DNA from 2 places in the Aeromonas sp. AE23HZ002T15 genome. Region 1 is predicted to be linked to the other one. Evidence: predicted binding sites of a transcription regulator. Region 1 holds the regulator's gene; the other holds the start of a gene.
What was found. Region 1 encodes sigma-54, which starts transcription at its own class of promoters, with help from an activator protein. Its sites were predicted from a motif close to TGGCACNGTTTTNGCTT; they were not measured.
Positions count from the first base shown of each region.

Region 2: the regulator sigma-54 is predicted to act here: its motif matches at 1,126-1,142, upstream of fliE (flagellar hook-basal body complex protein FliE).

Region 1 is NZ_CM201342.1:2,985,857-2,990,998, forward strand. Features, by position in the region: gene lptA (lipopolysaccharide transport periplasmic protein LptA) at 1-374, shown strand, start outside; gene lptB (LPS export ABC transporter ATP-binding protein) at 387-1,112, shown strand; gene ACT5M9_RS13895 (RNA polymerase factor sigma-54) at 1,179-2,618, shown strand; gene hpf (ribosome hibernation promoting factor) at 2,639-2,926, shown strand; gene ptsN (PTS IIA-like nitrogen regulatory protein PtsN) at 2,929-3,375, shown strand; gene rapZ (RNase adapter RapZ) at 3,415-4,281, shown strand; gene npr (PTS phosphocarrier protein NPr) at 4,297-4,569, shown strand; gene ACT5M9_RS13920 (BglG family transcription antiterminator) at 4,582-5,142, opposite strand, start outside.
Region 2 is NZ_CM201342.1:1,233,279-1,238,420, forward strand. Features, by position in the region: gene fliF (flagellar basal-body MS-ring/collar protein FliF) at 1-715, opposite strand, end outside; gene fliE (flagellar hook-basal body complex protein FliE) at 769-1,086, opposite strand; gene ACT5M9_RS05580 (hypothetical protein) at 1,216-1,602, opposite strand; gene befA (beta cell expansion factor BefA) at 1,760-2,536, opposite strand; gene rimO (30S ribosomal protein S12 methylthiotransferase RimO) at 2,891-4,219, shown strand; gene ACT5M9_RS05595 (ABC transporter substrate-binding protein) at 4,826-5,142, shown strand, end outside.

The DNA.
Region 1 (5,142 bases):
ACGTCATCATCACCCAGGGCACCATCAAGATTAAGGCCGACAAGGTCGTGGTGATCCGCTCCGGGGAGAAAGGCGCCGAGGTGATGACCGCCTACGGCAGCCCGGCCACCTTCTTCCAGATCCTGGACAACGGCAAGCCGGTCAACGCCCACGGCAACAGCATCCGCTACGAGCTGAAGAACCGCCTGGTGACCATCACGGGCAACGGCCAGCTCAAGCAGGAAGACAGCCAGGTCAATGGCGATCTCATTCGCTACGACATCGTCAAACAGAAGATGATCGCCGAGAGCAAGGGGCCAACCCAGCGCGTCAAGACGGTGTTCCTGCCGGATCAGGTCGAGAATTTCGACAAGCCCGCCGATCAGAAGAAGTAGGAAACAACAGCCATGGCAGTGTTAAAAGCAGTGGGCTTGCAGAAGAGTTACAAGCGTCGCATGGTGGTCAGTGACGTGAGCCTGGAAGTGGGCACCGGCCAGATCGTGGGGCTGCTTGGCCCGAACGGGGCTGGCAAGACCACCTCCTTCTACATGATAGTGGGGTTGGTGCAGCGGGATGCCGGGCTCATCACCATAGACGATCAGGACATCAGCCTGCAGCCCATGCATATCCGGGCGCGCAACGGCATCGGCTACCTGCCCCAGGAGGCCTCCATCTTCCGCCGCCTGTCGGTTTTCGACAACCTGATGGGGGTCATGCAGACCCGCAAGGGGTTGAGCAGCGAGGAGCGGGAAGACAAGGTCGAGCAATTGCTGGAAGAGTTCAACATCACCCATATCCGTGACAGCCTGGGTCAGAGCCTGTCAGGGGGGGAGCGCCGCCGGGTCGAGATCGCCCGGGCGCTGGCAGCAGAGCCGAGATTTATTCTGCTGGATGAGCCTTTCGCAGGGGTTGACCCCATTTCTGTCATAGATATCAAGAAAATCATCCAGCACCTGAAGGAACGGGGCCTGGGGGTCTTGATCACCGACCACAACGTTCGTGAGACGCTGGATGTGTGCGAGAAGGCCTATATCGTCAGCCACGGCAAGATGATTGCCGAGGGGGCCCCGGCGGACATCCTCGCCGATGAGCAGGTCAAGCGCGTCTATTTGGGCGATCAATTCAGTCTATAGTAAGGGGGCATTCCCTCATTTTTGTTAGGTGACTGCCTCGCTGAACATAAGGATATCCCGACGTAGATGAAGCCGACATTACAGTTGCGTCTCGGTCAGTCCCTGACCATGACGCCACAATTACAACAAGCGATTCGTCTGCTCCAGCTCTCCACGCTGGAACTCCAGCAGGAAATTCAGCAAGCGCTCGATAACAACCCCTTGCTGGAGCAAGAGGAGAGCGAGGCGCAGGAAACCAATCCGACCGAGGTGGCCGACGCCAGTCAGCTGGATTCCAGCGACGCCATGGCGCAGGACAAGATGCCGGACGAGTTGCCCGTCGATACGACCTGGGACGAGGTCTACTCGGCCGGGACGGCCCAGAGCGCCGGCCCCATCCACGATGGGGAGGAGAGCGTCTATCAGGGGGAAACCACCGAAAACCTGCAGGATTATCTGTTGTGGCAGATGCGGCTGACGCCGTTCAGCGATCTGGATGCCGCCATCGCCCTCGCCATCATCGACGCCATCGACGAATCCGGGTATTTGACGGTATCTCTCGAGGATATTCAGGCTGCAGTCAGCAGTGAAGAGGTAGAAGTTGAACTGGATGAGGTCGAAGCCGTGCTCAAGCGGGTGCAGCATTTCGATCCGCTCGGCATCGCCGCCCGCTCCGTGCAGGAGTGCCTGCTGATCCAGTTGGGCCAGTATCCGTCCGATCTGCCCTGGCTCAACGAGGCGAGGGAGGTGATCAGCGAGCACATGGATTTGCTCGGCAACCGTGACTATCGCACCCTGGCGCGCAAGACCCGGCTCAAGGAGAGCGACCTCAAGGAAGTGCTGGACCTTATCCAGCAGTTGGAGCCCAGACCCGGCAACGGCGTCATACAGAGTGAATCCCAATACGTGATCCCGGATGTTTCCGTGGTCAAGAAAGGCAGCAAGTGGGTGGTGGAGCTCAACCCGGATTCGGCGCCGCGCATTCGCGTCAACGAGACCTATGCGGCCATGGCCCGCAATGCGCGCAGCAGCACGGATACTCAGTTCATCCGCTCCCACCTGCAGGAGGCCAAGTGGTTTATCAAGAGCCTGGAGAGTCGGAACGACACCCTGCTCAAGGTGGCCAGCTGCATCGTCGAACAGCAGCAGGGCTTCTTCGAGTATGGGGAAGAGGCCATGAAGCCCATGGTGCTCAACGACATTGCCGAGGCGGTGGAGATGCACGAGTCGACCATCTCGCGGGTGACGACCCAGAAGTACATGCATACGCCTCGCGGCATCTTTGAACTGAAGTTTTTTTTCTCCAGTCACGTGAATACGGAAGGAGGAGGAGAGTGCTCATCGACCGCTATTCGCGCCTTGATCAAGAAGCTGGTGACGGCGGAAAGCCCCGCCAAGCCGCTTAGTGATAGCAAGATCGCGGATTTGCTGGCCGAACAGGGTATTATGGTGGCGAGACGCACGATCGCAAAGTACCGTGAATCCTTGTTGATCCCGCCATCCAATCAGCGCAAACGCCTGGTTTAGGCAAACAAAAGGAAGACGTTATGCAAATTAACCTGACCGGACACCATGTCGAGATTACCGAAGCTCTGCGTGATTATGTGAACAACAAATTTGCCAAACTCGAGCGTCACTTTGACCATATCAACAACGTGCATGTGGTGTTGAGCGTCGAAAAACTGAACCAGATTGCCGAAGCCAAGCTGCATGTCAGCGGAGGCGAGGTGTTCGCCAACTCGGAGCATGCCGACATGTATGCTGCGATTGATACCCTGCTGGATAAGCTGGACAGACAGATTATCAAGCATAAAGATAAGTTAAATCAAAAATAACTATGCAACTTGAACACATACTGAGTCGGGACTGCACCAAGAGTGCGGTCCCCTGTACCAGCAAGAAACGCGCTCTCGAGATCATCAGTGAACTGGCCGCAGAGCGCCTCGGCACCTCCCGTCAGGTGTTGTTTGAAAGCCTGCTGGCGCGGGAAAAAATGGGCAGTACCGGGATCGGTGCCGGTATTGCCATTCCTCATGGCCGGATCGACGATGCCTTTGCACCGACGGCTGTGTTGATGACCTTCTCCGAACCCATCCCTTTCGACTCGATCGACAATCAACCGGTTGACCTGCTCTTTGCATTGCTGGTGCCGGAAAGCGAGTGCAAGCAGCATCTCAAGACCCTTTCCCTGATGGCATCCAAGCTGGGTGACAAGGCCGTCTGCCGCCAGTTGCGCCAGGCGACCAGTGACGAAGAACTCTATCAGATCATGACCTCGGCCTGATGCCGGAGCGGCACGGCCAGGTTGGCGTGAGGGGACAAGATGCAATTAATAGTGGTAAGCGGTCGTTCGGGCTCCGGCAAGACGGTCGCCCTGCGGGTGCTGGAAGATCTGGGGTACTACTGCGTAGACAACCTGCCGGTCAATCTGCTGCCCCAGCTGATCGTCTCGGTGGAGAGCCAGTACGACAAGTTGGCGGTCAGCATAGACGTGCGCAACCTGCCCACCGAACCGGATCGGCTGGAGAACCTGCTGGCCCAGGTTCGCAATGAAGGGCGGGTGGAGTTTTCCAGCTTCTTCTTCGATGCGGACAATACGACCCTGCTCAAGCGTTATGGCGAGAGTCGCCGGCTGCACCCCCTGTCTCGCAACAAGCTGTCGCTGGACGAGGCCATCCGGGAGGAGACCCATCTGCTGGCGCCGCTCTCCTCCACCGCCGATCTGCGCATCGACACCACCAACCTCAGCATTCACGACCTGAGCGAGCTCATCAAGACCCGGGTGCTCGGTAAGAAAGAGAACGAGCTGGTGCTGGTGTTCGAGTCGTTCGGTTTCAAGTACGGCATCCCCAAGGATGCGGACTTCGTGTTCGACGCCCGCTTCCTGCCGAACCCCCACTGGATCCCCGAGCTCAAGCCCTTTACCGGTAAGGACGAGCCGGTGGCCAACTATCTCTCCAGCCAGGCTGATGTCATGCTGTTCATCCAGCAGATCGAGAACATGCTGGGTACCTGGTTGCCCCATCTGGAGCGCAACAACCGCAGCTATGTGACGGTGGGCATTGGCTGTACCGGCGGCCAGCACAGATCCGTGTTCATCGCCGAACGGCTGGCGAGCGCGTTCCGCCTGCTCGGCAAGAACGTGCAGATCCGCCACCGCACCCTGGACAAGCGCTCGGCGCAAGCCTGACAAAAGGATGCACAGATGACTGTTTCCGCCTCGGTAGAAGTCAAAAACAAGCTGGGTATCCATGCCAGACCGGCCATGATGCTGTTCGAGCTGGTGCAGGGCTTCGATGCCCACGTCTTGCTGCGCAATGAGGACGGGGTCGAAGCCGATGCGGACAGCGTGATCGGCCTGCTGATGCTGGACTCCGCCCAGGGCAAGCAGGTGGAGGTACAGGTGGAGGGGCCGGAGGAAGCGGAGGCCCTGGCCGCCGTGGTGGCGCTCTTCACCTCGGGCTTCAACGAGGAGTAGGCGTCTCTCTGACTAGGAGCCGGTGCGCGCCAGCGCCTTGAAACCGGCGAAACTGCGACAGGCCAGCAAGTTCTTGCTGGCTTTTTCGTTCATCAGGGTCAGGAAGAGATCGTAGAGGCCCATGGCCTCCTCATAGTCCGCCTTGGCGATGGCCAGTAGGAAGATGAGGGTGGCGGTCTCGCCATTGCCCCAGTCGATGCCCTGGGGCGCCAGGACTGTGTACACCAGGGTGCGGCGGGCCAGCAGGCCGAGGGAGTGGGGCAGGGCTATGCCATCCCCCAGCATGGTGGAGACGATGTGCTCCCGCTCCTGCAATGACCCCCGAAAGCCGTTCTCCACCAGATCCTCCACCTCCAGCTGGCTGCAGATACGATCAAACAGCGCCGCCTGGCTGAGCGGTTCGGTGACCACCATGAAGTGGTCGGCATCGAAGTACTTGTCGAGCAGATAGGGGCGGGTGCGATCGACCAGCACCAGCTTGCCGAGCTGCTCCAGCTGATACTGGGCCGGGAAGGGGGTCACCTGCACCACGGGGACGTTCTTCTCGCTCACCTTGACCGTGCTGATGACGAA
Region 2 (5,142 bases), 1.8 Mb from region 1:
AGCCGGAGTTGAGCAGACGGCCGTTCTGATCGGTGACCGTGACCCGGGTCGGCTCGAGGCCGTGGACGGCGGAGGCCACCATGTCGACGATGGAGTCCACCTCACCCTGGCCGAGGGCGCTGCCCCGCAGGCTCAGCACCACGGTCGCGCTCGGCTTGCGCTCGTTGCGGGCGAACACGTTGTCTTTGGGAATGGCCAGCAGCACCTGGGCCTTGGCCACGTTCTGGAATTGTTCGATGGCGCTCGCCAGCTGGCGCTCGCGGCTTAGCTTGAGGCGCTCCCCCTCCATGCGCTGGCTGACGCCGAAGCTGGAGTCCTTGAGCAGGATGGACTCGCCGTCGTTGCTCACGTCGTTGCTGCTGGCGAGGCCGGCCCGGGTGAGGCGCAGGCGGATGTCCGCATAGTTCTCGGCGCTGACCAGCACGCTCTTGCCATCCACCTGATAGGGGATCTTCTGCTGATCGAGGTAGTCGAGGGTGGAGACCAGCTCCTGGGTGTTGAAGGTGCCGAGGGGACGCATCTCCGGCTCCTTGCCCCACAGCAGGATGAAGACGGCGATGGCCAGACAGATGGTCAGCCCCAGGATCAGGGTGATCTGGCGCAGCACGTCCGTGTTGGAGAGGAACCCCAGCGCCGAGCTCTTCTGCTCTTGCTCATCCAGGGTCGCCGCCCCTTCGTTGTTGATCAGCAGATCGCCGTTTTGATCGTTAGCCACGGTTTATGTCCTTATTGCTGACATGTTCATGATGCTCAGTCGCCATGGGCTGCTTATACCGGCATGTTCATGATGGTCTTGTAGGCATCGACCATCTTGTTGCGCACCTGGACCGTCGCCTCGAAGGCGATGGAGGATTTCTGGCCGGCGATCATCACCTCGGAGAGATCCACCGACTTGTCGCCGAGATCGAAGCGGGTGCGCAGATCGTTGGCGCTGCCTTGCAACTCGTTGACGTTGTCGAGGGCCAGCTTGAGCATCTGGCCGAAATCCGAGCTGACCGGGCGACCGGGCTGGGCCAGCGGAGTCGCCCCCGCCTCGACCTTGAGTGCCTGCATCTCTTGCATCAGGCTGCTTGCACTTATTTCCATCTTTCATCCCCAGACAAATCATTGACGCTGACAGGCTTGAAGCAATAAGGGTGCCAACCAGGGCGAACAGCTGGGATCAGGGGTGAAAGCGGCGGGATGATCAGGCCGGTGGTGACCGGCCATCGGGGATCAGATCGCGGGCCAGGGCTGCTTGCCCAGCAGCAGCCGCAGGTAACTCAGGTGCAGATCGTAATGCTCGCCGGCGGGCAGCTTGGCCAGCACCTCATCGCGCAGGTAATGCGCCTTGGCGCTCGCCTCCCCGGGAGCCACCAGTCCCACGGCCACCAGCTTGGCCATGATGGCGTGGGAGAGGGCCAGGCTGGCCTCATCGGCCTCTCCCCAGCCGAACCGACCCTGATGGCCAGCAGGCGTCAGACAAGGCTCGAGCGGAGCAACCCTATCCCCCCAGACCCAGAAGGCCATGGGGATCCCATCCTGCAACCGCAGAGAGATGCTCTGCTTGTCCCACTCCCGGCTCTGGGCCGCCATCACATCCTGTTCAGGCTCATGGGCCATATCCTCTCCTTGTCCTGGGTTGTCCTGGGACCTTGTCAGCGTGCGCCCATAAAAAAGAGGGCCGAAGGCCCCCTTTTTACTGCAAGTCCGCGGATTTAAAAAGACGTTGCCGCTCTGTGATCGCAGAAAAACATGCACCCGCTCAAGGGCTGCACGATCACTTGTTCAGATCATCGTCCAGCCAGTATTTGGAGCCGGAGATATTGGCGTCAAGCAGCAGTCCCTTCTCCCCAATCTGGTAGATGGCCATGCCGCCATTGTACTTGGCGGTGAGCTCGGCACTCTCCTTGCCCGCCACGGCCCCCACCTCCGAGGTGGCCTCCCAGCCCTGGTTGACGAAGGCATCGAAGCGGGCCTTGTCTTCAAACAGGATCACCTGCTGGTAGAACTTGCCACCTAGCCCGGCCGCCAGACCGGCACCGAACATCTTCATATAGGTGTGCTTGCCGGTTTTGCGGTTGACCGCCACCCCCGCGCCCTGGTTCGTGTGGATCATCAGGGAGAACTTGCGAGAGTCGAACACCGCGTAGCCATAGGCCTTGTCAAATAACAGCTTGGCGGAGGGTTGTTCGTTGAACAGCCGCACCAGGGCGGTGTCGGCCATGGTATCCAGGGCGGTACGCGCCTCGGCGGGGGTCTTGGGCTCCAGCATGGTGTCGAGCTTCTTGTCGGCGGTGTTCAGCCACTCCTTGCCGGTGGCCGCGCTCTCTTCGGTCCAGGCCCCCGCCTTGTTATAGGCATCGGATCCCCAGGTTGAGACGGACTCCCAGGTCGCCTTGGAGAAGTCGGTGATCCCCTTCCACGCCTCCTTGCTGGTGTCGCTCACCGCGGTGCCGAGCTCGGAGGCGGCCTCCTTCAACTTGGCCCAGTCGGCGTGGCTGGGGGTGGATGCCAGCACCAGGGCGGCGGCAATCAGCCAGGTTTGGCTCTTCATGGTCTACTCCTTCTGCTCGTCAGCGAGTCATTACCCTATCAGATTTAATCGTACGTCAAAACGCATCCCGTTCACGACTATGCCTTGTGGCTCAATCACCTGCGCCACTTGCCCACCAGCGCATCATGGCGACCCTGGCGTTTCCCACCGCCCTCCCCGGGAGGAAGCGAGGCTGCCGTCATCGGACGATAACTGTCACCGGCACCAGCGGAGATCTCCCTCTTCATGGCCGGTGCAGGGGGGAGGAAGCCGTAAATATTGTTCGGCCAGAGACCCCCGGTTGTATAGTTTTTGGTTAGCCATTCCGGTAAAATCCGCGCCCTTATAATAGAGCCACCTAAGAGTGATTGAGCGATGTCCAACACAAAACAGGCCCCCAAAGTAGGATTCGTCTCCTTGGGTTGCCCCAAAAACCTGGTCGATTCCGAGCGCATCCTGACCCAGCTGCGTACCGAAGGGTACGATGTGGTGCCCAGCTATGACGATGCGGAGCTGGTGGTGGTCAACACCTGCGGCTTCATCGACAGCGCGGTACAGGAATCCCTGGAAGCCATCGGTGAGGCCCTGGCCGAGAACGGCAAGGTGATCGTCACCGGTTGCCTCGGCGCCAAAGAGAACCAGATCCGCGAGATCCACCCCAAGGTGCTCGAGATCACCGGTCCTCACGCCTATGAAGAGGTGCTGGGTCACGTCCACAAGTACGTGGAAAAACCCACCCACAACCCCTTCACCAGCCTGGTGCCGGCCCATGGGGTCAAGCTGACTCCCCGTCACTACGCCTATCTGAAAATTTCCGAAGGCTGCAACCACCGCTGCACCTTCTGCATCATCCCCTCCATGCGTGGGGATCTGGTGAGCCGTCCCATCGGCGAGGTGCTGGCCGAGGCCAAGCGCCTGAAAGAGGCCGGCGTGAAGGAGATCCTGGTGATCTCCCAGGACACCTCAGCCTACGGCGTGGACGTCAAACACCGCACCGGTTTCTACGACGGCATGCCGGTCAAGACCAGCATGGTGGCCCTGTGTGAAGAGCTCGCCAAGCTCGGCATGTGGGTGCGCCTGCACTACGTCTACCCCTACCCGCACGTGGATGACGTCATCCCGCTGATGCGCGACGGCAAGGTACTGCCCTACCTGGACATCCCGCTGCAACACGCCAGCCCGCGCATCCTCAAGCTGATGAAGCGCCCGGGCACGGTCGAGCGCACCCTGGAGCGCATCCAGAAGTGGCGCGAGATCTGCCCCGAGATCACATTGCGTTCCACCTTCATCGTCGGCTTCCCCGGCGAGACCGAGGAAGAGTTCCAGATGCTGCTGGACTTCATCGACAAGGCGGAGCTGGATCGGGTCGGCTGCTTCAAATACAGCCCGGTCGAGGGTGCCAAGGCGAACGAGCTGCCGGATCCTGTGCCGGAAGAAATCCAGGAAGAGCGCTTCCAGCGCTTCATGGAGCTGCAGCAGCAGGTATCCATCCGCAAGCTGGCCCGCAAGGTGGGTCAGGAGATGACAGTCCTCATCGACGAGGTGGACGAAGAGGGCGCCACCGGCCGATCCTTCGCCGATGCCCCCGAGATCGACGGCCTGGTCTACCTGAACGGTGAGACCGGCCTCAAGCCCGGCGACATGGTCAAGGTCCGCATCGACGAGGCGGACGAGTACGACCTCTGGGCCAGCCTGATCGACTAAGGCCAGCCGCCTCGGCAGCCATGCCGCTGCCAACAAGCCAGTCAGTCCTGCTGACTGGCTTTTTTATTGCCCGCCGACGTCCAGTCCCTGGGGGTCACCCCTACCGCTTGCGGTCAGCCCGACCACACGCCCTCTCAATCCGTTTCACTCCATTCCAATCTGCTCGACTCGACCCCTGAAGGGGGATGGGATGACCTTCTGCCCCCTCCGTGACCCAGCGCACAATCTCGAAGTGCTTTGCGGCTTGCTTGTTTCATGCTCAAAAAAAAGCCACCAACCAGGGGAAAAAACGAGCACGATCCAGTTCACAGTATCGTCTTTGAACTGTCATAAAGGGTGACTTGGTGTTTCTTGAGAATTAATGTAACCATATAATTTTAAAAGCTTAAAATCACAGTTTGACGATATTGACGAGCCGTCTTGGGTTTTTACGATATCGACGAAATGAAGAGTTGTTGTTTTCCTGTTAATTCTGCTTTTCTAAGGGCGTTGGATGACACAACTACAAGGGTGCAAAACCTGACCAACATAGAGGGCCGATGTCCAAGCATGCGATATCGGTGCTCCATTCCAAAACCATGGAAGACCAATAAGAAAGGAAAAAATATGCTTGCCAAAGTATCCAAAATCGCTACCTCAGTCATGCTGGGGACCCTGCTCGCCGGCATGACCGGCACAGCCATGGCCGCCGAGAACAAGACGGTGCTGACCCTGGTTGCCCAGCAGGAAACCGCATGGGTGAAAAACTTCAACCCCTTCCTGCAGGCCGGTCTGCTGCACACTACCCGTCACTTCATCTATGAGCCGCTGGTGATCTTCAACGATATGCAGGGTGGCAAACCCGTCTATCGTCTGGCCACCAACTATGCCTTCAGCGATGATCTGAAGTCCGTCACCTTCGATCTGCGCGAAGGGGTCAAGTG